Regions from separate parts of the Anoxybacillus sp. FSL W8-0104 genome, predicted to be linked through region 2. Evidence: a T-box and tRNA genes for the amino acid it is inferred to sense, from the RefSeq annotation. Region 2 holds a T-box; the other holds one or more tRNA genes.
What was found. A T-box is a leader RNA that pairs with one kind of tRNA and senses whether it is charged. The one in region 2 lies ahead of trpS (tryptophan--tRNA ligase), so its partner is inferred to be a tRNA-Trp.
Positions count from the first base shown of each region.

Region 1 (8,265 bases), 1.7 Mb from region 2:
GGGGAGCCGCAGTGAAAAGGCCCAAGCGACTGTTTATCAAAAACACAGGTCTCTGCGAAGCCGTAAGGCGAAGTATAGGGGCTGACACCTGCCCGGTGCTGGAAGGTTAAGGGGAGCGCTTAGCGCAAGCGAAGGTGCGAACCGAAGCCCCAGTAAACGGCGGCCGTAACTATAACGGTCCTAAGGTAGCGAAATTCCTTGTCGGGTAAGTTCCGACCCGCACGAAAGGTGTAACGACTTGGGCACTGTCTCAACGAGAGACCCGGTGAAATCATAGTACCTGTGAAGATGCAGGTTACCCGCGACAGGACGGAAAGACCCCGTGGAGCTTTACTGCAGCCTGATATTGAATGTTGGTGCGACATGTACAGCATAGGTGGGAGACTGAGAAGCCTGGACGCCAGTCTAGGTGGAGTCGCCGTTGGGATACCACCCTTGTCGTACTGAGATTCTAACCCGCACCCCTGATCGGGGTGGGAGACAGTGTCAGGTGGGCAGTTTGACTGGGGCGGTCGCCTCCCAAAGCGTAACGGAGGCGCCCAAAGGTTCCCTCAGAATGGTTGGAAATCATTCGAAGAGTGTAAAGGCAGAAGGGAGCTTGACTGCGAGACCTACAAGTCGAGCAGGGACGAAAGTCGGGCTTAGTGATCCGGTGGTTCCGAATGGAAGGGCCATCGCTCAACGGATAAAAGCTACCCCGGGGATAACAGGCTTATCTCCCCCAAGAGTCCACATCGACGGGGAGGTTTGGCACCTCGATGTCGGCTCATCGCATCCTGGGGCTGTAGTCGGTCCCAAGGGTTGGGCTGTTCGCCCATTAAAGCGGTACGCGAGCTGGGTTCAGAACGTCGTGAGACAGTTCGGTCCCTATCCGTCGCGGGCGTAGGAAATTTGAGAGGAGCTGTCCTTAGTACGAGAGGACCGGGATGGACGCACCGCTGGTGTACCAGTTGTTCCGCCAGGAGCACAGCTGGGTAGCTATGTGCGGAAGGGATAAGCGCTGAAAGCATCTAAGCGTGAAGCCCCCCTCAAGATGAGATTTCCCATCGCGTCAAGCGAGTAAGATCCCTTGAAGATGACAAGGTAGATAGGTCCGAGGTGGAAGCGTGGCGACACGTGCAGCTGACGGATACTAATCGATCGAGGACTTAACTAAGCACACAAGAAAAGCGTAGAACGGTCCTTGGCGAAGCCAAGGAAACGTCCGACGGAGCCGAGAGCTTTTGACGAAGACGTGCTTGCACGTCGAACGGAAAAAGCGAAGGCGTAGGAGGATGTTAGTTCGAAGCTAGACAGTAAGAAAAGCGAAGGCGACTGTTCTGTTATCTAGTTTTGAAGGAATAAAAAAATGCTTGACAACAAAAAATATTCCGTTATAATAACATTTGTCTAAAGCATTATTGCTCGGTGACGATGGCGGAGAGGTCACACCCGTTCCCATCCCGAACACGGAAGTTAAGCTCTCCAGCGCCGATGGTAGTTGGCGGGACACCGCCTGCGAGAGTAGGACGTTGCCGGGCAAGATGCAATGGAGGATTAGCTCAGCTGGGAGAGCACTTGCCTTACAAGCAAGGGGTCGGCGGTTCGATCCCGTCATCCTCCACCATGTATGAACATTGATTTACTTTTATCATCGCGGGGTGGAGCAGCCAGGTAGCTCGTCGGGCTCATAACCCGAAGGTCGCAGGTTCAAATCCTGCCCCCGCAACCAAAATGGTCCCGTAGTGTAGTGGTTAACATGCCTGCCTGTCACGCAGGAGATCGCGGGTTCGAGTCCCGTCGGGACCGCCACTATATAAGTGAATTACTTAGACGGCTCGGTAGCTCAGTCGGTAGAGCAAAGGACTGAAAATCCTTGTGTCGGCGGTTCGATTCCGTCCCGAGCCACCATTTTAAATGATGCCGGCTTAGCTCAATTGGTAGAGCAACTGACTTGTAATCAGTAGGTTGCGGGTTCAAGTCCTGCAGCCGGCACCATCTGCGGAGGGGTAGCGAAGTGGCTAAACGCGGCGGACTGTAAATCCGCTCCCCTTGGGTTCGGCGGTTCGAATCCGTCCCCCTCCACCATTTTGACTTTAGGGGCATAGTTTAATGGTAGAACAGAGGTCTCCAAAACCTCCGGTGTGGGTTCGATTCCTACTGCCCCTGCCAAAAAACGTGGCGGCTATGGCGAAGTGGTTAACGCACCAGATTGTGGCTCTGGCATTCGTGGGTTCGATTCCCACTAGTCGCCCCATATATGCTTGAAAATTTTGGGGTATAGCCAAGCGGTAAGGCAACGGACTTTGACTCCGTGATGCGTTGGTTCGAATCCAGCTACCCCAGCCATATATGCGGAAGTAGTTCAGTGGTAGAACACCACCTTGCCAAGGTGGGGGTCGCGGGTTCGAGTCCCGTCTTCCGCTCTTCGTTTCATGGCGGCATAGCCAAGTGGTAAGGCAGAGGTCTGCAAAACCTTTACCACCGGTTCGAATCCGGTTGCCGCCTCCATTTTTTATGCGCCGGGGTGGCGGAATTGGCAGACGCACAGGACTTAAAATCCTGCGGTAGGTGACTACCGTGCCGGTTCGAGTCCGGCCCTCGGCACTGTAAAGGCTTGACAAAGCAAGTTTGTGTGATAAAATTTAATTGTTCCATGCCGATGTGGCGGAACTGGCAGACGCGCACGACTCAAAATCGTGTTCCCTTGCGGGAGTGTGGGTTCGACTCCCACCATCGGCACTGTTAAATAGGGAAAAGGTTTTAGGGACAAGGGGTTTCACAAAGGTGAAATCCCTTGTTTTTTATTTACCGAATACATTTGACGCATTTTTATTTTGGAAAGTAGGTGAATAAAATGATCATTGCGAACAACTATAAAGAAATTAAAGATCATTTTGATTTCACGGATAGTATCATAACGGATATGAAATGGAATAATCCATTAGACCTATCTATCACGATAGACTATTATTGGGATACACAGGAGAATAGGGAGGAAAATAGGACATTAGCGTTGCATTTTAAGGATTGCCTAGATGTGGAGTACAAAATAAAAAAAGAGATACTAGAAATGTCAAGGCGTGATATCCATTTTGATAGCTTGTTCACTATTATTCTCTTCGAAAATGTAGAAGCAAATTCAAGCGAATTTTACCATTTTCATATCTATACCTTTGATTATAAAGAGCCGTTGTTAAAAATTATTTGTAAGCAAGTTCAGTTGGAAGAAGTATAGCGCCACTCGTCATGGATTTTAACAAAGAGATGGGAAAGATTAACAACTAAAAGGCGGTTCGCTCCGCCTTGTTTTATTGTTGTTTTTGCGGTATTATCTCGTTAAGAAAAGCGAACGCGTCAAGTTGTTACTAACTCATATTTCGCACCTTGGTAGGGCGGAACAAAAGGATTTTTCATTCAGTTTTTTAGAAACCCGTGGTGCTATATAAAATCGAGTAAGCATAAAAATAGCCCTTGCTTGTGGATCTCCTATAGAATGGAAGTGCCAACCAACATTCGAAAGGAGAATTCCCATGCAAGAGCCCTTTCATTTTACTACAGATCAAGCAAAGATTCAAAAACAATATGCAGTCATTTTCTTTTTTGTTTCTGCCCAGCTGTCACAAATTCAATTCTATCTTCAACGTCGCAATCGTCATTTGGTGAAACAAGAAGATACGGTGATCATTGCTATTCATCTTTTAGGAAAGCTGCTTGGCTTCTCTTCCGAACGTGCATGGCATCGCTTTGTGACTGGGAACTTGTTTACAACGTTCTCGATACAATCGCCGTTGTCGAGCGCTGCGCTTTGCGATCAAATGGATCCGCCATGAGCTAGCCAAACGTGGACAACACCACGCCTATGCGGTCGTAGATAGTATACCACTCGAGTTGTGCCATGCCGCAAGAATGTACCGAGTCAAACGATTTCAAGGAATCGCGGACATCGGTCTCTGTGCATCGAAAAAGCAGTGGTACTATGGATTTAAGCTCCATCTTCAGGTGACCAACCAAGGACTGCCCATGGGATACGTGGTAACGGAGGCGTCCTGTCACGATCGAACTGCAGCTGAAACCGTCATGACCCAAATTCCTCATCCTTTTAATTTGGGTGATAAAGGATTTATCAGTAGCGAATTGCAAAAAAAGTTGTATGAAGCGTACCAAATCGCTTTTTGGACTCCATCTCGCAAAAATCATCGTTTTTGATTATATGAATTTGATTGTGTATGAAACCAAAAGGTGTTATGTCAAATCTCTTCTTCATTTGTAACCACGATGCCTATTATTGTCCAGGCATATATGCGCGCATTGATTTTATAGGGAAAAATGAGTTATAAAGAGATGAGTGATGCATTTTTGAAAAAGTTGTGAACAACGTATTGACTTGTCCGAGGGGAGTCGATATAATGTAAAACGTAATTACGAAACAGGGATTCCTGTTTTTATTTTTGCATCTGATTCGACAAATTTCTACTTTTTCTGCATGCGGGTGTAGTTTAGTGGTAAAACCTCAGCCACGAGCGACACATCGTCGAATAAGCGACGAGTTGCCTCGACGCACCGATCATCGTTGAGTAAGCGGGAAGAGGAAGAGGCATAGTTGAGCGTGCAGGGCAATTGTGGATATAGTGAATACAATGATGCGGGTGTAGTTTAGTGGTAAAACCTCAGCCTTCCAAGCTGATGTCGTGGGTTCGATTCCCATCACCCGCTCCATACATACGGGGACAACGCAGTGTTTCGTTTCGAAGATGAACGGGGCATTGCGTTTTTTTATTTCGCTTCGCCCCGTATTTGTTATATGATGAGTTGTGTATGAGCTGTACCCCCATGGATTTGAATAAACATCTCTTTCATCGCTTGCAATATTTGTTCACATTGCGTTTCTGTAAATGAGGGCAGAAAATATACGATTTGAATTGCATTTGTTGTTTGCTCTGTAACCATTGTTCGTTTCGAATCAACGATTGGACTGCCGAACGGGCCTTGAGCGTCTTTTGTGACGAGTTTTCGATCAAAATTTGTCGTCCGATCATTGATGCCGATATATTCATCTGCTTGTGTACCGATCGTGACGGCTATATCTCCTGTTAGATGATCTTGATCATAAATGCCGATCGGTAGTTTATAATATAAGGAAAAAAAGTTATTCACATCGGCCGCCGAGTGAATGGATGGAATAAAACTTTGCTTCTGTACGCGACGAAGCAAACTTTCCGATGAAGGACGATATCGGCTCGGATCTGTGCCAATTTGTTTAAATACAGACCGCCATTCTTTTACTTCTGGCCATTCAGCCAACGGAGTTTGTTCCATATCAAAATATAGCAACTCTTGAAATTGGCGAAGTTTCCCTTTCAACATGTTGGGGGACGGACCGACGACGATTTGATCGTATGTAAGGACACCGATTTTAAAATGGGATACGCGCTGTTTTATTGTGTCACAAATGGTTAACATATCGTTCACTCCTTTTTCTTTACATTGTAACATAAACAACGAAGAAAGGAGGGATTCAGGGATGGACGTTGAAGCGCTAAAAGAAGAAATCATTCAATATAGCCGAACAATCGGTATTGATAAAATTGGTTTTGCTCATGCGGATCCATTTTTTGAACTAAAAGAGCGATTGCGTCAACAACAACAACTCGGATATGAATCGGGATTTGAAGAGCCTGATATTGAAAAGCGGACAACCCCATCTTTATTGCTTCCAGAAGCACGTTCTATTATTGCAATTGCCCTCGCGTATCCGTCGAAGCTAAAAAACGCACCGCGAAGCACGAAAACAGAACGAAGAGGCATTTTTTGTCGAGCATCTTGGGGACAAGATTATCATGTTGTTTTACGCGATCGCTTACAAAAATTAGAACAATTTATTTTAGAACGTGTACCAGATGCAAAAGTAAAATCAATGGTAGATACAGGAGAATTATCGGATCGTGCAGTAGCCGAACGAGCAGGGATCGGATGGAGTGGGAAAAACTGCTCAATTATTACGCCAGAGTTTGGATCGTACGTATATTTAGGAGAAATGATTACAAATATCCCGTTTCCTCCTGATACGCCAATCGAAGACCAATGTGGGACATGCACGCGCTGCATTGATGCTTGTCCGACAGGAGCGCTTGTGCAAGGGGGACAGTTGAATGCGAAACGATGTATCGCTTTTTTAACGCAAACGAAAACGTTTATTCCTGATGAGTTTCGCGATAAAATTGGTAATCGATTGTACGGATGTGATACGTGTCAACTTGTTTGTCCGAAAAATAAAGGAAAAGACTTTCATTTCCATCCAGAGATGGAGCCGGATCCAGAAGTGGTGAAACCGCTATTAAAACCACTTCTTCATATGACGAGTCGCCAATTTAAAGAAACGTTTGGACACCTCTCTGGGGCATGGCGCGGAAAAAAACCGATTCAACGGAATGCGATCATTGCATTGGCTCATTACAAAGATGAAAGTGCCATCGACGATTTATTGATATTGCTTCAAAAAGATTCACGTCCAGTCATTCGTGGAACGGCCGCGTGGGCGCTTGGGAAAATCGGAAATCGTAAAGTTGTGCCGATGCTCCAGCAAGCAAAAGAAAAAGAACAAGATGAGGACGTTATTCGAGAAATTGATAACGCGTTAGCGATGCTTGAAAATGTGTAGTTGTTTTTCTTTCATCTCTGACATAACGTATTAAAAAACGAAAAAGTGGTGAGCGAGATGAGAAAACAGCTACACGCCCTTCTCGATCAGCGTATTCGTTCCTTTTTTGCGGCTAATGTGACGGATGAGGAAATGGAACGAAAAAAGCAACTGCTGGCGAAGCGACAGGCGAAGCTTGTGAAATGCGAAGGAAAAGGAGTCGTAATAGAAAAGAAACATATTGCCTCTCACACGTTCGTCCGCTACATCGTTCATTTCCGTTTTTTTATTTGGCAAGACGGGTGGATGTATGTTGAAGAGGAACAAGAGATGCGTGAAGCAATATTTGAACGACGTGAGCTTGTGAGTGATCGCCCGCTTTTGCCTAACATGGAGACGGAACAAGTTGAAAAAAAACAAGAACGTCATGAAGATGAACGAGTTCGTTATACGTATGATCGATTAGCCGCAGTACGATATGCTGAAGTATGGTGGAATGGTTATAACCCCGCGTTTCATCAATTCCATGTTGATTGCACAAATTTCGTTTCTCAATGTTTGCATGCGGGCGGTATTCCGATGATCGGATATCCAAATAAAACGAAAGGATGGTGGATGCGAGAAAACGATTGGAGCTATACGTGGACGGTTGCACATGCATTTCGTTGGTATTTAAGTGGAACGAAAACAGGTATTCAAGCAGTTGAAAAAAAATCGCCGGAACAGTTGTCTCTTGGTGACGTCATTTGTTATGATTTTCAAGGGGACGGACGATTCGATCACACGACGATCGTTGTCGCGAAAGATAAACAAGGGATGCCTCTCGTCAATGCCCATACGTCCAATAGTAGAATGCGTTATTGGTCATACGAGGATTCAACCGCTTATACGCCGAATATTCAATATAAGTTTTTTCATATTATTGATCGAATATAGGAGTGAAGAATGTGGCTTTACATGTCGTTTTATATCAACCAGAAATTCCAGCAAACACAGGAAATATCGCGCGTACGTGCGCGGCGACAGGAACGTCATTACATTTAATTCGACCGCTCGGATTTTCAACTGATGACAAAATGTTAAAGCGTGCCGGATTAGATTATTGGGAGTATGTTAACGTTCATTATTACGATTCATTACAAGAGCTTTTCGAAAAATATAAGGAAGGTCAATTTTTCTTTATTACGAAGTTTGGAGAAAAATATTACACCTCTTTTGACTATAGCGATCAAACGAAAGACTACTTTTTCGTTTTTGGTCGCGAAACAAGCGGATTGCCGAAAGATTTAATTGAAAATAACATGGAACGTTGTTTGCGTATTCCGATGAATGAATACGTCCGTTCGCTCAATTTATCGAACACAGCTGCTATCCTCGTGTATGAAGCGTTAAGACAACAAAACTTTCCAAACGTATTTTAAGCGACTTTCGAATGAAAGTCGCTTAATTTTTTACTTCTGGCTTATCATTATATCCTGCGGTGAAGATCGCCACCAAAAAGGCAGCGATTACGCCAAGAATGAGAAGCGTCTTCATATACAATCTCCTCCCTTGATGAAGTGACAACAAATGTCCACGTTTTCATTATAGCTTAATTGCATGTCGGGATGAAAGTCATTCTTTCACGAATGATCCCGGACATCCTT
Region 1 is NZ_JBBOQU010000001.1:2,316,681-2,324,945, reverse strand. Features, by position in the region: rRNA gene NST18_RS12270 (23S ribosomal RNA) at 1-1,156, shown strand, start outside; rRNA gene rrf (5S ribosomal RNA) at 1,404-1,520, shown strand; tRNA gene NST18_RS12260 (tRNA-Val) at 1,531-1,606, shown strand; tRNA gene NST18_RS12255 (tRNA-Met) at 1,635-1,711, shown strand; tRNA gene NST18_RS12250 (tRNA-Asp) at 1,716-1,791, shown strand; tRNA gene NST18_RS12245 (tRNA-Phe) at 1,815-1,890, shown strand; tRNA gene NST18_RS12240 (tRNA-Thr) at 1,902-1,977, shown strand; tRNA gene NST18_RS12235 (tRNA-Tyr) at 1,983-2,067, shown strand; tRNA gene NST18_RS12230 (tRNA-Trp) at 2,078-2,151, shown strand; tRNA gene NST18_RS12225 (tRNA-His) at 2,161-2,236, shown strand; tRNA gene NST18_RS12220 (tRNA-Gln) at 2,254-2,328, shown strand; tRNA gene NST18_RS12215 (tRNA-Gly) at 2,334-2,405, shown strand; tRNA gene NST18_RS12210 (tRNA-Cys) at 2,417-2,490, shown strand; tRNA gene NST18_RS12205 (tRNA-Leu) at 2,501-2,586, shown strand; tRNA gene NST18_RS12200 (tRNA-Leu) at 2,638-2,721, shown strand; gene NST18_RS12195 (hypothetical protein) at 2,837-3,217, shown strand; partial or broken gene NST18_RS12190 (IS982 family transposase) at 3,513-4,182, shown strand; tRNA gene NST18_RS12185 (tRNA-Gly) at 4,625-4,698, shown strand; gene NST18_RS12180 (B3/B4 domain-containing protein) at 4,780-5,442, opposite strand; gene queG (tRNA epoxyqueuosine(34) reductase QueG) at 5,504-6,640, shown strand; gene NST18_RS12170 (amidase domain-containing protein) at 6,698-7,555, shown strand; gene trmL (tRNA (uridine(34)/cytosine(34)/5-carboxymethylaminomethyluridine(34)-2'-O)-methyltransferase TrmL) at 7,567-8,040, shown strand.
Region 1: it encodes a tRNA-Trp, which carries the amino acid that the T-box ahead of trpS (tryptophan--tRNA ligase) is inferred to sense. The anticodon was not compared.

Region 2 (21,987 bases):
AGCCCGATTACGCAATGTTTAGTGGAACGAAGCGTCGCGGGTTTTAAAGAAATTGAATATGAAGTGATGCGAGACCATACGAATACGTGCATTACGATTTGTAATATGGAAAATATTGATCCTGTCGGTATTCATACGGGCGATTCGATCGTTGTTGCCCCGTCGCAAACGTTGACGGATGTCGAATATCATATGTTGCGTTCCGCTGCCATTAAAATTATTTCGGCGCTTGGCGTTGTCGGTGGATGCAACATTCAATTTGCGCTTGATCCAACGAGCAAAAAATATTACTTAATTGAAGTCAATCCGCGTGTGAGTCGATCGTCTGCACTCGCATCGAAAGCGACCGGTTATCCGATCGCTAGAATGGCGGCGAAATTGGCGGTCGGCTATACGCTAGCCGAGCTTATTAATCCGGTGACGGGACATACGTATGCGAGCTTTGAGCCTGCACTCGATTACGTCGTCGTCAAATTTCCGCGCTTTCCGTTTGATAAATTTTCGTTTGCCGATCGTCGTCTCGGGACGCAAATGAAAGCGACAGGAGAAGTGATGGCGATCGACCGCAATTTCGAGCGAGCGTTGCAAAAGGCCCTTCATTCGCTTGAGTTAGACCATATTGGCTTATATTCACCAACAATGGCAAAACAGCCGACGAAGATGTTAATTGACATCGTAAAAACGGGAGACGATCGGCGCTTTTTTGCGATCTTAGAGCTGCTTCGGCGCGGCATGTCAACGGAGCAAATATATGAATGGACGAAAATCGATTTGTATTTTTTAACGCGTTTTGCTCAGCTCATTGCGCTTGAACAACAGGCGAAAGAAACGACGCTCGATCTCATTGATGAACAAACGTTTCGCACGTTAAAAGAAAAAGGATTTTCCGATGCGTATTTAGCTCATATATGGAACGTTGCTGAAAAAGATGTGCGTGAAAAAAGAAAAGCATACGGCATTGTTCCAGCTTATAAAATGGTCGATACGTGTGCGGCAGAATTTTCAGCAGAAACGTCATATTACTATTCAACATATTTTGGCGAAAGCGAAGTGCAAACGAGCGACAAACCGAAAATGCTTATTCTCGGTTCAGGACCGATTCGTATTGGGCAAGGGATCGAGTTTGATTACAGTTCTGTTCATTGTGTGTACGCTTTACAACAAGCGGGTTATGAAGCGATTTTAATCAACAACAATCCCGAAACGGTAAGTACCGATTTTACGGTAGCGGATCGTTTATATTTTGAACCGCTCACCGTCGAAGACGTATTAAATGTGGTGGAAGCGGAAAACGTTGAAGCGGTCATCGTGCAATTTGGTGGGCAAACGGCCATTAATTTAGCGAGCAAACTTGAAGCGTACGGCGTTTCCATCATTGGAATGAATAGCGATACGATCGATCAGTTGGAAGATCGGGAGCGTTTTTATACGTTGCTTCAATCGCTTGACATCCCGCACGTGAAAGGGGCGATGGCAAACGATGAAACGGAATTGTGGAGAAAAGTAGAAGAAATTGGATATCCACTTTTGCTTCGCCCATCGTATGTCATTGGCGGGAGAGGGATGCATATTGTTCACGATAAACAACAGCTTTCTGCCCTTGTAGAGCAAGGCATCGTTTATCCTGTATTAATTGACGAATATGTGCGCGCAAAAGAAGGCGAGCTTGATGCGATTTGTGACGGATATGACGCGTTTGTTCCGACGATCATTGAACATGTCGAAAAAACAGGGGTGCATTCGGGCGATAGTTATGCATTGTTGCCTGCTCAATCGTTTACGAAAGAAGAAAAAGAAAAAATGATCGACTATACGAAACGAATCACAAAAAAGCTTTATTTTAAAGGATTAATGAACGTTCAGTTTATCGTACGAGACGGCGAAGTGTACGTATTAGAAGTGAATCCGCGGGCAAGTCGTACCGTTCCAGTTGTTAGTAAAGTGACAGGGGTACCGATGGTTCAACATGCGACAAACGTATTGCTTGGGAAATATTTGTCGGAAGAAGTCAAACAAACGGTTTTACTCCCGTATGTTGTCTTAAAATATCCGGTGTTTTCGACATATAAATTGCCTGGTGTCGATCCGCTCGTTGGGCCGGAAATGAAATCGACAGGCGAAGGCATTAGCATCGCCAAAACGATCGAAGAAGCGGCATATAAAGCGTTTTATCCATATCTCGTGAAGAAAAAAGAGGCGCATGAAATATACGTCGATGCGCCAGCGGATGCGAAGTCCTTTATTGAACAAGCGCAACAACAAGGGGTAACGATTGTAACAGATGAGCCGTTTGAACAATGGGTCGCGAAAAAAGAGGCGCTTGCGTTTGTTAGCTTTATGCGTGATGAACAAAGTGCGGGGCGAAGAAAACAAGCGCTCGCTCGCCATGTGCTCGTGTTAACGGAAGAAGAAACAGCGAAATTGTTTTTACAAGCATGGTCAAGTAAAGATTTTTCCGTTTGTTCGATTCAAGATTGGTTAAAAACAATAAGTGAAGTGGTGAGAAAATGAATATGACAGCAACCATTCAATTAAAAGGAAAAGATTTTTTAACGTTAGCGGATTATTCAAAAGAAGAAATTGAATATTTGCTTCATTTAGCTGTTGAATTAAAAGAAAAACAACAAAACGGGGAGCGGTATACGCCGTTAAGCGGCAAAACGTTGGCAATGATTTTTGAAAAGCCGTCAACGAGAACGCGCGTCTCGTTCGAAGTAGGTATGGTGCAATTAGGCGGACATGCGCTTCATTTAAGCAGTCGCGATTTGCAAATTGGGCGCGGAGAAACGATTGCCGATACGGCGCGCGTATTGTCCGAATATGTCGACGCCATTATGATTCGCACATTTGAGCATGAAAAAGTCGCGGAACTTGCTCATTATGCGACCATTCCAGTTATTAACGGGTTAACTGACGACGATCACCCGTGTCAAGCGCTTGCTGATTTATTGACGATTTATGAAGTAAAAGGAAAACTACAAGGACTAAAGCTAGCCTACATTGGCGATGGAAACAATATGGCGCATGCGTTAATGCTTGCTGCTGCAAAAGTCGGCATGCATTGTGTGGTCGCTTCACCGAAAGGATATGAGCCGAAAGAAGCGATTGTTAAAGAAGCGAAGCAGATCGCAAACGAAAGCGGAGCGACGATCGTTGTCACAAACGATCCGTACGAAGCAATTGCTGATGCGGATGTGGTGTACACAGACGTTTGGGCAAGCATGGGGCAAGAAGCGGAGGCGAACGAGCGCATGCACATTTTTTCCCCATTTCAAGTGAATGAAGCACTCGTCCAACGAGCGAAACCAGATTTTATGTTTTTACATTGCCTGCCAGCCCATCGTGGAGAAGAAGTGACGGAAGGTGTCATCGATGGAAAACAGTCGTACATTTTCCAACAAGCAGGCAACCGCCTTCATGCGCAAAAAGCGCTGCTCGTTTCGTTACTGTAACATTTGTATGTCCATCCGTTATTTCTCATCATGTTTCCGAAGCAAAACGGACATATTATAAAATGATGAGACGATGAGGAGGGATACGGATGGGACAAAGTCGACATTTCCGCCCAGGGCAAAAAGCACCTAACAACGGGATATATATTGAAATTGGTGAAACAGGGGATCAAGTGAAAAACCCGAAAAAATTAAAGCTAAAAGCAGGTGACCGTTTCCCTGAGACGTCAAATCATAACCGCATTTGGACGTACTTTCCGAAACCGTAAGCCATCCTTGCATAAGGGTGGCTTTCTCGTTATAATACGTAATAGATAAAAGTCAAATAAAGTCAAAGTCAAAGGGGTGAGCGCGATGAATATGCAACAAATGACGGAAAAAGTGCAAGAAGCACTCATGCGGGCTCAATCGTTGGCGGTGGAAAAACAACATCAAGAAGTCGATGTCGAACATGTATGTATAGCGCTTTTTGAACAAGAAGATGGGCTCGCTCGACGAATATGCGAGAAAATGTCAGTTTCCGTCGCAACGTTGTTAGATGAATGGCATAAACAGCTAAACAAAAAACCGCAAGTTATTTCGAGTTCAGAGGCAGGAAAAATATATGTAACAAATCGTTTACAACAATGGCTTGTGCGGGCAGAACAAGAAGCGAAACAAATGAGAGATGAATATGTATCGGTTGAACATTTGTTGCTTACCCTCGTTGATGATAAAGAAGCGAAACAAATATTGTCGCGCTACGGTATTGACCGAGAAAAGCTACTACAAACGATTATGGGAATAAGGGGGAATCAACGCGTGGTTAGTCCAAATCCGGAAGCTACATACGAAGCGTTGCAAAAATACGGTCGCGATTTAGTCGCAGAAGTAAAAGCGGGAAAAATAGATCCGGTCATCGGCCGCGATAGCGAAATTCGCCGCGTCATTCGCATTTTATCGCGCAAGACGAAAAACAATCCGGTTTTAATTGGGGAGCCGGGCGTCGGTAAAACAGCGATTGTCGAAGGACTCGCGCAGCGCATCGTCCGAAAAGACGTGCCAGAAGGATTGAAAGATAAAACGATTTTTGCACTCGATATGAGCGCGCTCATTGCCGGTGCGAAGTTTCGCGGAGAGTTTGAAGAGCGGTTAAAAGCGGTATTAAATGAAATAAAGAAAAGCGAAGGTCGTATCATTTTATTTATTGACGAACTGCATACGATCGTCGGGGCAGGGCGAGCAGACGGTGCGCTCGATGCTGGTAACATGTTAAAGCCGATGCTTGCGCGCGGGGAATTGCATTGTATCGGAGCGACGACGCTTGATGAATATCGTCAATATATTGAAAAAGATCCAGCGCTCGAACGTCGTTTCCAACAAGTGCTCGTCGAAGAGCCGACGGTCGAAGATACAATTTCAATTTTACGCGGATTAAAAGAGCGATTTGAAATTCATCATGGTGTCAACATTCATGACGGTGCGCTTGTGGCAGCAGCGACATTATCAGACCGTTACATTTCCGATCGGTTTTTACCTGATAAAGCGATTGACTTAGTTGATGAAGCGTGCGCGATGATTCGAACAGAAATTGATTCGATGCCAACGGAACTTGATGAAGTAATGCGAAAAATGATGCAATTGGAAATTGAAGAAGCAGCGCTTAAAAAAGAACAAGACGAAGCGAGCAAACAACGCTTACAGGCGCTATCGCAAGAGCTGGCAAATTTGCGCGAAAAAGCAAACGCGATGAAAGCGCAATGGGAAAAAGAAAAAGAAGCGATTCAACACGTGCGCGCGTTGCGTGAGCAGTTAGAAAAAGCAAAGCGTGAGTTAGAAGAAGCAGAAAACAATTACGATTTAAATAAAGCAGCAGAACTTCGTCACGGACGCATTCCACAGCTTGAAAAACAATTGAAACAATTAGAGCAAAGCGAAAAAGAGCGACGCTTGCTACGTGAAGAAGTAACGGAAGAAGAAATCGCAACGATTGTGTCGAAATGGACGGGCATTCCGGTGACGAAACTCGTGGAAGGCGAGCGAGAAAAGTTATTGCGGCTTTCAAATATTTTACATGAACGCGTTATCGGACAAGATGAGGCTGTTGAGCTAGTGAGTGATGCGGTGTTACGCGCGCGTGCAGGGATGAAAGATCCGAATCGTCCGATCGGTTCATTTCTTTTCCTCGGTCCGACAGGTGTCGGAAAGACCGAACTGGCGAAGGCGTTAGCGGAAGCGTTGTTTGATAGCGAACAACAAATGATTCGTATCGATATGTCGGAATATATGGAAAAACATGCAGTATCTCGTTTAATTGGAGCGCCTCCGGGGTATGTCGGCTACGAAGAAGGGGGACAACTCACCGAAGCGGTACGCAGAAAACCGTATTCGGTCATTTTGCTTGATGAAATTGAAAAAGCGCATCCAGAAGTGTTTAACATTTTACTGCAAATGTTAGATGACGGTCGCATGACGGACTCGCAAGGAAGAACGGTAGACTTTAAAAACACAGTCGTCATTATGACATCAAATATCGGATCACATACGTTGTTAGAAGCGGTCGATGCGCACGGGGAGGTAAACGAAGAAGCGCGCGAACAAGTGTTAAAACAGTTACGTGCGCATTTTAGACCAGAGTTTTTAAACCGCATCGATGATATTGTCTTATTTAAGCCGTTAACGGTACGTGAAGTAAAAGGCATTGTCGAGAAGTTTATCAAACAATTAGAAGAACGGTTAGCGGAGCGTCACATCACAGTCACATTAACGGACGAAGCGAAAACATACATTGCGACACATGGGTTTGATCATGTATATGGTGCTCGCCCGCTCAAACGGTTTATTCAAAAACATATCGAAACGAAGCTTGCGCGTGAAATTGTCGCTGGGCATATCGGAGACTATAACGCGGTGACGATCGATGTCGAAGGTGATCAATTAGTTGTAAAAAAAGGATAAACGGACAGATGCCGTTTATCCTTTTTTTAATGATGGACAGGGTCGTTTGGAATAAGTTGCGCGATTAACAAAATGAGAACGGTTGCAATGACTGCCAATGTTGTACCGGTTGCGAAATGGTACGCCACACCGATCATGGAGCTAACGACGTATGTCACCATGTTGACTAATAAAAACGTCCAAAAAAACGTCCAAAAAATGCGCATGTAACTCCCTCCTTTGCACTCTTTTTTTATCTTAACATAAATGATGGATGTGCGAAAACGAAAAATTATAACGCCTAGTACACGCAAAAGAAAATCGCATACGATATATTGTACAATGATGTGCTTAAGGTGGACGGTTATGACAGAGAAGCAACGATTTTTCCAATTCAGCGAGCAATGGTGTGCGATTCATATGAACGCATTTACGAACAATATAATGATGTATAGTCCCCATACCCGTGGGGATTTTTTCTTTACCAACTAGAAACAAAGCAAGTAAAATAAGAGATGAAACGGAAAAAGGAGTGTTGCATGTTGATGTGGCGATATACATATTTGATTTTTGCACTACTTGTTATATTATCTTCTTGCGCTCCTGCTCAATTATCATCGGGACATGTACAAAAGGTTGGTTTGCTCGTTCCGGATACGATCGACGATCAAGTGTGGGGAACGAAAGGATATAAAGGGTTGCTTCGTATTCAAGCGAAGTTTGGCGCTGAAGTGTTTTATCGGGAGGGTGTGAACTCGGAAGCGGCCACAAAACAGGCGGTAAAAGAGTTTCATCAAAAAGGCGTTAAGTTAATTTTCGGGCACGGAAACGAATATGGGGAATATTTTGATGACATCGCGGAAAAATATCCGAACATACATTTTGTATTTTTTAACGGAGAGGCGAAAAAGAAAAACGTCACAAGCTTCAATCTCCAAGGACATGCGATGGGCTTTTTCGGTGGTATGGTCGCAGGACATATGACGAAAACAAACAAAATAGGTGTTATTGCTGCGTTTGAATGGCAATCGGAAGTGGACGGTTTTTTTGAAGGGGCGTTATATGAAAATGAAAACGTCCATGTCGATATTGAATATGTACAAAGTTGGGATGACATCGATGCAGCCATGGCGATCGCTGAGCGGATGATCGCTGACGGGGTCGATGTCATATACCCAGCTGGCGATAAATTTAGCGTACCGATCATTGAAAAGATGAAAGAACATGGTCTTTATGCGATTGGCTATGTGACAGACCAATCAGATTTAGGGGAACGAACAGTGCTGACAAGCACCGTCCAACATGTCGATGCACTATATGAACTCGTTGCGCAAAAGTTTATCGACGGGGAGTTAACGTCAGGAACGACATATGTCGACTTTCAAGACGGTGTCGTTGAACTCGGCGCGTTTAGCCCGCTTGTAGATGAATCGTTTCAACAAAAAATGACAAAAGCGATTGAACGATATAAAAAAACAGGGAAATTGCCGAATGAGTAAATGAGGTGTCGAGTAAGCACCTCATTTTTTTTATTGCACGGAACGAAAAAAGAAAGTAAAATTAGTACCAAGTAATAAAGTTTGATAATAAAAGGAGACGATATTTCCGTGAATGCAGGAATTATTGGAATTGGACGATATTTGCCGGAACGTATTGTGACGAATAAAGAATTAGAACAACAAATGGATACGTCCGATGAATGGATTCGGACGCGCACAGGCATTGAAGAGCGGCGCATTGCGTCAGACGATATCGATACGTCCGATATGGGCTATATCGCAGCAAAGCGTGCGCTTGATGATGCGGGTATTTCTCCCGAACAAATTGATTTGATTTTAGTAGCGACGGTGACACCAGATCGCGCGTTTCCGTCTGTTGCATGTATGTTGCAAGAAAAGCTTGGTGCGGTGCGCGCGGCGGCGCTTGATGTGAGCGCGGCATGCGCAGGATTTATGTATGCCATGGTGACAGCGAAACAATTTATTGAAACGGACACGTACAAATATGTGCTCGTTGTCGGGGTAGAAAAATTATCGAAAATTGTCGATTGGACGGATCGCAACACAGCGGTGTTGTTTGGGGACGGAGCAGGAGCTGTTGTGATGGGGAAAGTTTCAGAAGGCCGCGGCATCGTGTCATTTGAGCTTGGTGCGGACGGAACAGGTGGAAAATATTTATATCATGACGATTATGTCGTCATGAACGGACGGGAAGTATTTAAGTTTGCCGTGCGTCAAATGGGAGAGTCGTGCATTCGCGTATTAGAAAAAGCAGGCTTGACGAAAGCGGACGTCGACTTTTTAATCCCACATCAAGCGAACATTCGCATTATGGAAGCGGCGCGCGAACGGTTAGAACTACCTGTCGAACGCATGTCGATTACGGTTAATAAATACGGAAATACGTCCGCTGCATCGATTCCGATTTCGCTCGTTGAAGAAGTAGAAGCTGGACGCATTCAAGATGATGATCTCATCATTATGGTTGGCTTTGGCGGTGGATTAACGTGGGGCGCTATCGCGTTGCGCTGGGGCAAATAACGATGTATGATGAAACAAAGGAGTGATGAGTGGTGGCAAAAAGACGAGTCGTCGTCACGGGATTAGGGGCTGTCACACCGTTAGGACATGATGTGGAAACGACATGGAAAAACATCGTGGCAGGAAAATCGGGCATCGGTCCGCTTACACGGTTAAATGCGGACGATTTCCCTGCAAAAGTGGCGGCAGAAGTGAAAGATTTTCAAGTCGAACAATTTATTGATAAAAAAGAAGCGCGCAAAATGGACCGTTTCACGCAGTATGCGGTTGCTGCTTCGATGATGGCAGTAAAAGATGCAAATTTACAAATTACAGAGGAAAACGCAACGCGCGTCGGCGTATGGATTGGCTCAGGTATCGGCGGGATGGAAACGTACGAAGAGCAAATGAAGACGTTTTTAGAAAAAGGGTATCGTCGCGTCAGCCCGTTTTTTGTTCCGATGATGATTCCAGATATGGCGGCCGGACAAGTGTCGATTATGCTTGGCGCGAAAGGAATAAACTCATGCACGGTGACCGCCTGCGCCACAGGAACGAACTCGATTGGCGATGCGTTCAAAGTAATTGAGCGCGGCGATGCCGATGTGATGATTACAGGCGGAACAGAGGCGCCGATTACACATATGGCGTTTGCAGGATTTAGCGCCGCAAAAGCGCTCTCGTTTAACCCTGATCCGAAAACGGCGTGCCGTCCGTTCGATCAACATCGCGACGGATTTATTATGGGCGAAGGGGCAGGCATTATTATTTTAGAAGAACTTGAACATGCGTTAAAACGTGGTGCACGCATTTATGCAGAAATTGTCGGCTACGGTGCGACAGGCGATGCGTATCATATTACCGCGCCAGCACCGGGCGGAGAAGGCGGCGTCCGCGCGATGCGCCAAGCGCTTCATGATGCGAACATGCGACCAGAAGACATCGATTACATTAACGCACACGGAACGAGCACAGAGTATAACGATAAATACGAAACGATGGCGATTAAAGAAGTATTTGGTGAACATGCGTACAAATTAGCGGTCAGCTCGACGAAATCGATGACAGGGCATTTGCTCGGGGCAGCAGGGGCTGTTGAAGCGATTTTCTCCGTGTTATCGATTTACGATGGTGTTATTCCGCCAACGATTAACTATGAAACACCAGATCCAGAATGCGACTTAGATTACGTGCCAAACGTTGCCCGCAAACAAGACGTGCGTGCCGTATTAAGCAACTCGCTCGGTTTTGGTGGCCATAATGCGACGATCATTTTCAAAAAATATGAAGGATGAGGCTTTCCTCATCCTTTTCACATTTTCCTTTCGTTTTTCGTACAATGCGATAACGAAAGTCCTGCGGTAATATGTCAAGGTGAAAAATCATCGAAATTGGAAATTCGATTGTCCGATGACCCGAAAAAAGGCAATACTTAAGAAGCCCAGTCTTGTCTTATGTCATTAACTGGGTTTTAATGCAAAATCAGTTAGATCGATACCCCTATCGATCTTCCCCCTTTCTTGGCGTGTAGATTTGACCGTTGCGTAGCAGCGCATCGATCACACGCACGAGTTTTCGAGCGGTGAGGACGAGGGCTCGTTTGTGTTGGTGCTTTGGTACTTCCTCATACTTCTTCCGGTAATAGGTGCGAAACGACGCATCATGCCGTTGTACCGAGTTGGCAGCCTCCACTAGGTAGTAACGGAGATAGCGATTGCCGGAACGAATGAGGGAAGTCTCCTCGGCTTGGAACCGACCGGACTGGTGCTTAGACCAAGTCAAACCTGCATACTTTGCTAAGGCGGCTTGGTTGTCAAAGCGCTCGATTTGTCCAATTTCGGCTAAGATGCCAGCGGCGTAGACCGGACCAATGCCGGGAATCGTTTGTAACGTATTTGGGATGCCTTCCAAATGGCGAGTAATCGCTTTATCTAGCTCTTTAATTTGCGCTTGAAGGCTACGGATGGATTGAATCGATAGCCCTAAAAGCAAGTCGATGGAATCCTCGACACATTTGGAAAGCCGATACGACGAACGAGCCGCCTTTTGAATGGACTTGGCGATGCATTCCGGATCGGCAAAGCGATTGCGTCCTTTTTGGCGCAAGAAGTCAGCGAGCTGTTGCACGTCCATCTGACTGATTTCGTCTAAGCTAAACGACTCGAGAAGAAGCTCTAAGATGGCATGTCCGAACACGGAGCTGTCCACCTCTTGGGTAAAGGAACTGCACTTGTAAAACAAGTGTTGGAGGAAGTACTGCTTTTCCCGAGTCAGCTGATGGACGAGATGATAGCGCATGCGCGTGAGCCGTTGAAGGGCGATAAACTGTTCTTGCATGACAGCTGTCACTTTCAAACGGCCAAAGCGAAGCCGATCGGCGATGATCCACGCATCGATGCCGTCCGTTTTATCCAAGTCAGTGTACGCTTCTTTAAATTTGCGAATGAGCTTTGGATTGATGGTAAACACCTTGACATTCCAAGACTTCAGCTCCTCCTGTTGGTGGAAAAACATCGCTGGATGCCAGCTGTAGACCGAAGTGGCTTCCATCCCGATGAGAATTTCGGATGGTTGGAGCTTGTTGGCCCACAGGAGGATTTGATCGCGAAGGAAGGTCGCGCCAAGGAGATGATTGTCCACCTTGAATTGGGCGCACGTGTTTCCTTCTTGATCCATGATACACGTGTATAAGTCCGTTGAGCTCACGTCAATCCCGACGTAGAGTTTCATGAGATCACCTCCAATCGTAGTAGGATCGTGGGGTTGGGACTCTTCGGGATGCCCCCGGACCGCGCCTGTTGACCAGTCACCCTCGCATATGAGAACTCACGTTGGGCCATGGGCTGCCTGGAAGCTGCTCCTTCCAGCATGGGAAACCAACGGGAACAGCCTGCGGGTTAGAAGTCCGAACAGGAGCCGGGGAGACAGACTTTCTAAGTAGTCAAAGCTACAGGAGAGAGAAGAGTGTCCCCGATGATCCTAAGACCATTATCCAAGAACATCGCGAAAAGTCCAACCCCGATGTAGTGCCATCCACGGGGGAGGGGCGCGCCCCTCCCCCGTGGGCAAATCACTTACACATATGCGATTGTCAAGGAGCATATCCAACTGGAAATTCGATTTAAAAATCTTTCTAAACATACTATACGAGGAGGGAGGATGATGGGAGTAGTAAATACGAAAGATTGGTTTGTGGATGATCGATGGCGTAAAAAAATAAACGAAGACGTACAGCGCCATTTATTCGCACATGGCATGGCACGGCGCAATCAACATGACATGATGAAACAGCTGGAACAAAAAAACGTATGGGCGTTTGTCGCCAAAAAGTTTGCGGAGCTAAAAAAAGAGTGGAATGGGCCAGATGTGCCGATTTATATTTTCCCCGCAGATGCCACAAATCGTTCACTCCAACATGAATTTGGCGGAAAGTCAGGCGTCGCTTTTTTCGATCAACTATTTTTATTTTTACTTCCTCATGTCTCGAACGAACATATTTACGCCCTCCTCATTCACGAATACAATCATGTCTGTCGTTTACATGCTGACCCGAAAGATGAACGGGACTATACGCTCCTTGATCGCATCGTCATGGAAGGATTAGCCGAACATGCGGTGAGGGAGCGGCTTGGAAGCGAATATGTCGCCAAATGGACGACATATTATACGAAAGAACAACTCGAGCAATTTACGAAAAAATGGCTCGTGCCAAACTTGTCTCTTCGTCCAGACGATGCTCGTTATCGTGCCTTGTTGTATGGTTCGATGTTGTATCCACGCATGCTTGGTTACGCGGTTGGATATGAAGTGGTGAGACGAGCGCTAGCGAAAAAGACGATGACGGAGTTACTCACTATGACATCTGAACAAATTTTTTTTATGTAACGCATCGTTATGTCGCTTGTTCATACATATAGTAGTGGACAAGGGGGCTAATGTATGCGTTTCTTTTTTTATTTGCTTGGGTTCGGGATGTCGGTGATCGGTGGGACGACGATGATTGCGTATTTAAACATTATGGCATCGCGCTCAGATTGGAAAGAATATTTGTTATTTATTAGCACAAAAGTGGAGTGTTATTTTTTACCGATTGGCTTATTCATGACGTGGCTAAGCATTTTTTTCCCATTTCGTGATGATGGTTAAATTTAGGGTGAAATGGAATAAAATGAACGACCTCTGACCATACTGTGAACAAATCGTTCGAAGTGAGGGGTTATGCATGTTGTATCTTCACGATGTTTGGGTAAATTGGTTTGAAGGAGAAGAAAACGGCTATAACGTTTGCCACTTTTATGAGTGGAGAAAAGATGATGCGATTGAACTGTTAGATCAAGTGCCAGTGTTGAAAGTGAGCGCGCCGTTGTTTCACTACTTAGAAAACAGCTTGGCCGAAATTCCGAAACCGTTGCTTGAAGACGTATATCAAAAAGCGTACGTGCGCAAAAACCACGAACGCATTCAACTTGATTATTGTTTTATCGCCACAGATGGTTACGGCATTATCGCCATTGATACGATTGGTTATCATATTCCGATTCGAAAAAGCCGCCTCATTCCACGCCAAGAACAGCTCGTGTATGAGATGATGAAAGAACAAGAAGTGCGCACATATCCATTTCAACAAAGTGAAAAAGAATATCACATTTTATCGCCTCATCCTGCGCTCATGAGCGGATTGACACGTAAAGAGCGACAATTGAAACAACTGTTATTTATGGCGCTTGATCAACTATACGGAACGAAAAATGTTGCCGAAGTGCGTTATTGGTATACGGAATGGGCGCCAGAAAAGTATGCATACATTCAACAAATGTCGTTCGAAGAAGCGTGGAACGGCTTGTACGAAGAAGCGAAACATGGATGGTCGGAGCGGCACGTTCATTTGTGCGAACGGCTTGTGAAAGGACAACCGTTTTTTGAAAAACTGTGGGAAATGGAACAAGAACCGAAAGTGAATTAAAAACTCAGCCCCACACGGAGCTGAGTTTTTTATCGTCTTTTTCTTCCTAACCCGATGGCATTTTCCATTTTCTTTAACATTTTGTTTGCGACGCGGTTTGCCTTTTCTGCCCCTTCGTCTAAAATGTCATCTAGTTTTGAGCTTTCCATAAGCTCATAATATTTTTCTTGGATTGGTGTCAATGCGTCAATGATCACTTGAGCGACGTCCGCTTTAAATTCTCCGTATCCCTTTCCTGCGTAGCGCTCTTCTAATTGCTCAATCGATTCGTTCGCCAAAATGGAGTAAATCGTCAATAGGTTTGATACGCCCGGCTTCTTTTCTTTATCGTAACGAATGGTGCCTTCGGAGTCCGTCACGGCGCTTTTTACTTTTTTCTCGATCGTTTTCGCATCGTCAAGTAGTGTAATGTACGATTTTTGGTTTGGATCGGATTTGCTCATTTTTTTCATCGGATCGGTGAGCGACATAATGCGGGCTCCGATTTTCGGAATGCGCGCCTCCGGGATCGTGAAAATGTCCCCATATCGTTTATTAAATCGCTCCGCTAAATCGCGTGTGAGCTCAATATGTTGTTTTTGGTCTTCACCGACAGGAACGATGTCTGTCGAGTAAAGTAAAATGTCGGCTGCCATAAGCGGCGGATACGTTAACAACCCAGCGCTGACCGCTTCTTTTCCTGCTGATTTATCTTTAAATTGCGTCATGCGCTCCAATTCGCCGATGTAGGCGATGCATTGTAAAATCCAACCTGCTTGTGCATGCGCAGGAACTTCTGACTGGATAAATAACGTTGATTTGTTCGGATCAATGCCAACCGCTAAATAAAAGGCCGCTAAACTGCGAATGTTTTTCCGAAGCGCGAGCCGATCTTGCGGGACGGTAATCGCATGTTGATCGACGATACAAAAGTAGCAGTTGTAGTCGTGTTGCAGTTCAACAAATTGCTTCATCGCCCCGATATAGTTGCCGAGCGTAATGACGCCGCTCGGTTGAATACCTGAAAAAATCGTCTTCATCGAATCACTCCTTTTTTTATTTTTCCAAATAAAAAAAGGCTCTATCATCTGTAGGGACGATAGAACCGTGGTGCCACCCTAGTTATTGCCGATACGACAATCACTTTGCCCATGCGCATGCATGGCACCTTTGTAACGGAAGGCAACCGTCCAAGCTTACTTTCGTTTCAGCTTGAATGCTCGAAAGCCCATTCCATATAACTAGCGGCTTGTTCGCACCATCCACAAGCTCTCTGAACGCCTCGTCATATGTACTATTCTTTGTCATCGCATCGGTTTTTTAAAACATTATATGGTGTTCGTTTTTTTATGTCAATAAACGTATGACAAAATGAGCGTCATGAACGTTACGAATAGCCCAGCGAAAAAAAAAGGAGCACCCCACTGCGTTTTTGTTTCATCATGTTCGTCTTGGGCATAATAACGCTCGACAGGTGAGCGAAACAACCGCTTAAAACTCGCGATCGTTACATCGAAAAATCCTCGTTCATAAATGAACCGTAAGCCACCGATGATGATGAGCGGTTGAGCGAGGAGAAACGAAACGTTAATAAAAGTAAGCCATCTATGTGCAGAAAAAAGTGCAACTGTTAGCGCAATAAAAAAGACGAGAACGCTTGTCACAACTAGTTTTTTCACAACTTATCCACCTTCCACGCTTAATCGCTGTGAAGTATTATACTAAAAAAAGTGTAAATTTTCTATTTACAAATGAGAATAAAACGAATAAAATAGTCCTCAAGTTGATTTTATCATATTTGTGAAAAAACCTTACATTCGTTTAAGATGTTAGAAAATTTAAAAAAAGTTTTTAAAAAATCTTTTCAAGTATACTAATTCATTATATAATATCCTTGTGTTTCAAATCTTCTGATAAATCAGAAGATGGAAATAAAATCTAAAAAAACAAAAAATAAGGGGGAAACTCGCATGAAGAAAAAGCTATCTGCCTTTTTCGCTCTTCTTCTCGTCGCTTCCATGGTACTAGCAGCATGTGGCGGCAAAAAAGAAGAAGACAAGACTGCCAATGAGGGCGAAAAGCCGGCTCAAGAAGCGCCAGCAAAAGAGCAAGTATTGAACTTGTTAGAAACTTCGGAAATTCCTTCACTAGACACTACGTTAGCGACTGATTCCGTATCATTCCGCGTCATGAACAACGTATTTGAAGGGTTATATCGTTTAGACCAAAACAACGAGCCTACACCAGGAATGGCTGAAAGCTATGAAGTAAGCGAAGATGGAAAAGTGTACACATTCAAACTTCGCGATGCGAAATGGTCAAATGGTGAGCCTGTAACGGCAAACGATTTCGTGTTTGCATGGAGAAAAGCGCTTGATCCAAATACAGGTGCTGAGTATGCATACATTATGTACGACATTAAAAACGCTGAAGAAGTAAACACAGGAAAAGTGCCTGTTGACCAATTAGGCGTAAAAGCAATTGACGAAAAAACGTTACAAGTTGAATTGAAAAACCCAATTCCATACTTCTTAAGCTTATTAACATTCCCGACGTTCTATCCACAAAACGAGAAATTCGTTAAGGAACAAGGGGACAAGTACGGTCTTGAAGCAAACACAACAATTTACAACGGTCCGTTCGTATTAAGCGAGTGGAAACATGAGCAAAGCTTCCAATTAAAGAAAAACGAGCAATATTGGGATGCACAAACAGTTAAACTTGAAACAATTAACTTCAACATCGTTAAAGATGTAGCGACAGGTGTAAACTTGTATGAAACAAACAAAGCAGACCGCGTCGGTTTAAGTGCAGAGTTTGTTGACAAATATAAAAGCGACAAAAACTTTAAAACAAAATCTGAACCAGTATTATTCTTCATTCGTATGAACCAAAAGAATGAAGTGTTGAAAAACGTAAATGCTCGCAAAGCGATTGCGATGGGCTTCGATAAAGAAGCGATGGTTGCGACGATTTTAAATAACGGTTCTAAAGCAGCGAACTACCTCGTTCCAGAAGGATTCGTTAAAGGTCCGAACGGAAAAGACTTCCGTGAAGAAAATGGCGATTTATTGAAGTTTAACGCAGAAGAAGCGAAAAAATATTGGGAACAAGCGAAAAAAGAGCTTGGCAAAGACAAAATTACGCTTGAATTGTTAAACTACGACAATGATAGCGCGAAGAAAATCGGTGAATTTTTTAAAGAGCAACTTGAAACAAACTTACCAGGTTTAACAATTAACATTAAACAACAACCATTTAAACAAAAACTTGATCTTGAAAACAAAATGCAATATGAGCTTTCATTTGCTGGTTGGGATCCAGACTACCAAGACCCAATGACATTCATCGATATGTTTGTCACAAACGGTGCTCATAACCAAACAGGTTGGTCAAATGCGGAGTACGACAAACTTGTAAAAGATGCGAAAACAACGCTTCTTTCTGACTTGCAAGCTCGTTGGGATGCGATGGTAAAAGCTGAGAAAATCTTGTTAGACGAGGCAGTTATCGCACCAGTGTACCAACGTGGTTCAGCGTACTTAGAGCGTGAATACGTGAAAGGTATCGTTGATCATCCATTCGGTCCAGACAATAGCTATAAGTGGGCTTATATCGAGTAATCGAAAAAGAAAGGAGAGTATATGTGCGAAAGCATATACTCTCCTTTTGCCTGCTAATCAGTAAAATTTCAAAAAGTTTTTAATTTTTAAGGAGGTGTGCGATATGGCACGATATACGTTGCAACGTCTTATTTATATGATTATTACGCTATTTATTATTGCAACGGCCACGTTCTTTTTAATGAAACTTCTCCCAGGTTCTCCTCTCCAAAATCAAGAGAAGTTATCACCAGAACAACAAAAAATCGTTTTAGAAAAGTATGGATTAAATGATCCAGTTCCTGTGCAATACGTTCGTTATTTAGGCAATTTAGTAAAAGGTGATTTAGGAATTTCCTTCCAATATGATAACCGTCCAGTCACACAGCTTATTGGTGATCGCATTGGGCCATCGGCACAACTCGGTTTTCAAGCGCTCGTATTCGGGACAATTGTTGGTATTTTACTCGGTGTCATTGCTGCTGTTCGCCATAATACACCAATCGACTATGGTGCGACAGTACTAGCTGTTCTAGGTATTTCTATCCCATCGTTTGTATTCGGTGGCTTGTTACAATACTACATTGGTGTTAAATTAAAACTACTTCCTGTTGCGTTTTGGGAAGGATTTGAATACACAATTATGCCAACGCTAGCATTATCCGTATCCGTTATCGCGAGCATCGCTCGTTTTATGCGTACAGAAATGTTAGAAGTGCTCGGTTCCGACTATATTTTAACAGCGCGCGCGAAAGGAATTAGCGGCTTTGGCGTCATTTTTAAACACGGATTGCGAAATGCAATGATTCCGATTATTACAATTCTTGGTCCGATGGCTGTTAACTTAATGACAGGAACACTTGTCATTGAGCAAATTTTTGCTGTCCCTGGTTTAGGGGAACAGTTCGTTCGTTCCATTAACTTAAATGACTATCCGGTCATTATGGGAACGACTATTTTCTATAGTGCGTTATTTATTTTTGTTATTTTTATTGTGGACGTGCTTTACGGCTTAATTGATCCGCGAATTCGTTTGGCGGGAGGGAAAAAATAATGACAGAAAAGCAACTATCTCCTGAGTTGTTTGAGTTAGCGACAGAACGTCAAGGTGATATGGAAAAAATTAATCGTCCAAGCTTAACGTTTTTACAAGACGCTTGGCTTCGATTAAGAAAAAATAAAGGTGCTGTTTTCGGACTAATCATGATTATTGCCATTACGTTGATGGCTATTTTTGCACCGATCATGAGCGATCGTACGTACAAACAACAAAATTTAAGTCATGCGAAATTACCACCGCGCATTCCGGTGTTAGAACATATTGATTGGCTTCCATTTAACGGAAAAGATATGAACGGCATTGATGTGTACGAGAAACGTGGCGTAAAAGAGTACTATTGGTTTGGAACCGATGACCTCGGTCGCGATTTATGGACACGTACGTGGTATGGTGCCCGTATTTCGTTATATATCGGGGTGTTAGCTGCAGCCATTGACTTGTTAATTGGAATTATTTACGGTGGTGTGTCCGGTTTTTACGGTGGGCGCGTCGACAATGTGATGCAGCGCATTATTGAAGTATTAGTCGGTATCCCGAACTTAATTGTCGTTATTTTATTTATTCTCGTATTTGAGCCGGGAATTATTTCAATAACGATGGCGATGGTTATTACAGGTTGGGTGACGATGGCGCGTATTGTGCGCGGACAAATTTTAAAGTTAAAAAATATGGAATACGTATTAGCGGCACGTACGCTCGGAGCGTCAGATGCACGCATTATCGGCAAACATTTGCTTCCGAACGTCGTTGGTCCAATTATTATTACGACGATGTTTACGGTTCCAAGCGCCATTTTCACAGAAGCGTTTTTAAGCTTTATTGGACTTGGTATTCGTCCACCAGAAGCATCGCTCGGTTCACTTGTAAATGACGGTTATAAGTCGATCCAAACGTTCCCGCATTTAATGATGATTCCAGCGTTTGTTATTAGCTTGCTCATTTTAAGCTTTAACTTATTAGCAGACGGATTGCGCGATGCGCTTGATCCAAAAATGCGTAAATAGAGGAGGTGGAACAATGGAAAAAGTGCTCGAAGTAAAAGATTTGCACATTTCGTTTGATGTGTACGGTGGAGAAGTACAAGCTGTACGAGGTGTATCGTTTGATTTGTACAAAGGAGAGACGTTGGCGATTGTTGGGGAGTCCGGATCAGGAAAATCGGTGACATCAAAAGCGCTTATGCGTTTACTACCGGTTCCTCCTGCGCGAATTAAACAAGGACAAATTTTGTTAGAAGGTCGCGATTTGACGAAACTATCGGAAAAAGAAATGCAACGTGTGCGCGGTGCGGAAATCTCGATGATTTTCCAAGATCCGATGACCGCGTTAAACCCGACGATGACGATCGGAAAACAAATTACAGAAGTATTGTTAAAACATCAACAAATGGCAAAAGCGGAGGCGAAAGCGCGTGCCATTGAATTGCTTGATCTTGTCGGCATTAAAGAGCCAGCGCTTCGCTTTAAACAATATCCGCATCAATTATCAGGTGGTATGCGCCAACGTGTCGTTATTGCAATTGCGCTTGCATGCAATCCGAAAGTGCTCATTGCCGATGAGCCAACGACAGCGCTGGACGTGACGATTCAAGCGCAAATTTTGGAACTCATTAAAGACATTCAAAAAAAGACAGGCACATCGATTATATTCATTACACATGATTTAGGTGTTGTGGCAAACGTAGCTGATCGTGTGGCGGTCATGTATGCAGGAAAAATTGTTGAAAAAGGAACGGTCGATGAAATTTTCTACAATCCGAAACATCCGTATACGTGGGGGCTGCTTGCGTCGATGCCAAGCCTAGAGCACGGAGACGAAGAATTGTACTCCATTCCAGGAACGCCACCAGACTTATTAAATCCGCCAAAAGGCGATGCGTTCGCGCCTCGTAATGCGTACGCGTTAAAAATTGACTATGAAATGGAGCCGCCAATGTTCCAAGTATCAGACACGCACTATGCAGCGACGTGGTTGCTTCACCCGAACGCACCGAAAGTTGAACCTCCGAAAGTCGTTCGTGAACGGATGAAAAAATTCGTTACACTAACGAACAACAAAGGAGGGAATAAGCAATGAGCGAAAAACAAAAACTCGTTGAAGTGAAAAACTTAAAACAATATTTTAAAGTCGGGAAGGGTCAAGTCGTTAAGGCGGTTGACGATGTGACGTTCGATATTTATAAAGGTGAAACGCTCGGTCTTGTTGGGGAGTCAGGATGTGGAAAGTCAACGACAGGCCGTACAATTATCGGGCTATATGAAGCAACAGGCGGCGAAGTGTTGTTTAACGGGAAAAGTGTGCATCGGAAAAAGTCAGCGAAAGAAGCGAAAGAGTTAAAGCGAAAAATGCAAATGATTTTCCAAGACCCGTATGCGTCATTAAATCCACGTATGACGGTTGCGGATATTATTGCGGAAGGCATCGATATTCACGGCTTAGCGTCGTCGCGAGAAGAGCGCATGAATCGCGTATATGAGCTTCTTGAAACAGTCGGATTAAATCGTGAACATGCGAATCGCTATCCGCATGAGTTTTCGGGTGGTCAGCGTCAACGAATCGGCATTGCGCGCGCATTGGCGGTTGAGCCGGAGTTTATTATTGCGGACGAGCCAATCTCGGCGTTAGACGTATCGATTCAAGCGCAAGTCGTCAACTTAATGAAAAAGTTGCAGCGTGAAAAAGGGTTAACGTATTTATTTATCGCGCACGACTTGTCGATGGTGAAATACATTAGCGATCGCATCGGTGTTATGTATTTCGGAAAAATGGTTGAGCTTGCTGATGCAGAAGAACTGTATCGCAACCCAATTCATCCATACACGAAATCGCTTCTTTCTGCGATTCCACATCCAGATCCAGAAACAGAGCGGACGCGTAAGCGCATCATTTACGATCCGTCACAACATAACTATAAAGAAGGCGAAGATGTGCGCATGCGCGAAATTACGCCAGGTCATTTCGTTTACTGCTCTGAAGCAGAGTACGAAACATATAAAGCGATGTACAGCTAATCTCTCGGCTTTCGAGAGATTAGCTTTTTTCGTTTGATGCACTAAAGTATTATACAATATTTCGATTTATTCGACTATTTCATTTTTAAAAAAAGCTCCGAGATTATCTCGAAGCTCTTTTGCCGCCGACCGTTTTCCAACCGATTTGGATATGTTCACTCATCGCTGTATGTAGCCGCTTTTTTCGTCCGCCAAATACGTTTTCACCAATGCCGTTTAAAATGACGCCCATGAGCGCAGTTATTCCAATCACTAAAATAGCGACGATCGTAAAGTCAATAAAAAATTGCGCCATTGTCACTTCCCCCTTTGTTTGCCATCTGTACTTTTATTGTAGAGAAAATTGCAAATGAACGCAACGAAAAATGAAACCATTTTTATCGGACAACCGTATAATATGTTGGGTAAATTGAAAAAAGGTGTATCTTTCTAAACTTTTTTGTTATATAATGTACATTGTAGAGTTTTTTAAATTTATTTTAAAA
Region 2 is NZ_JBBOQU010000001.1:589,106-611,092, forward strand. Features, by position in the region: gene NST18_RS03195 (carbamoyl phosphate synthase large subunit) at 1-2,511, shown strand, start outside; gene argF (ornithine carbamoyltransferase) at 2,508-3,452, shown strand; gene NST18_RS03205 (YjzC family protein) at 3,542-3,721, shown strand; gene clpB (ATP-dependent chaperone ClpB) at 3,807-6,389, shown strand; gene NST18_RS03215 (YjzD family protein) at 6,416-6,595, opposite strand; gene NST18_RS03220 (BMP family ABC transporter substrate-binding protein) at 6,908-7,867, shown strand; gene NST18_RS03225 (beta-ketoacyl-ACP synthase III) at 7,976-8,908, shown strand; gene fabF (beta-ketoacyl-ACP synthase II) at 8,941-10,182, shown strand; gene NST18_RS03235 (IS110 family transposase) at 10,388-11,617, opposite strand; gene NST18_RS03240 (DUF2268 domain-containing protein) at 12,050-12,772, shown strand; gene NST18_RS03245 (hypothetical protein) at 12,827-13,033, shown strand; gene NST18_RS03250 (YjbA family protein) at 13,110-13,850, shown strand; gene trpS (tryptophan--tRNA ligase) at 13,880-14,869, opposite strand; T-box leader at 14,919-15,146, opposite strand; gene NST18_RS03260 (DUF3899 domain-containing protein) at 15,182-15,508, opposite strand; gene NST18_RS03265 (peptide ABC transporter substrate-binding protein) at 15,800-17,452, shown strand; gene opp3b (oligopeptide ABC transporter permease) at 17,556-18,485, shown strand; gene opp3C (oligopeptide ABC transporter permease) at 18,485-19,495, shown strand; gene NST18_RS03280 (ABC transporter ATP-binding protein) at 19,509-20,567, shown strand; gene NST18_RS03285 (ABC transporter ATP-binding protein) at 20,564-21,502, shown strand; gene NST18_RS03290 (hypothetical protein) at 21,606-21,797, opposite strand.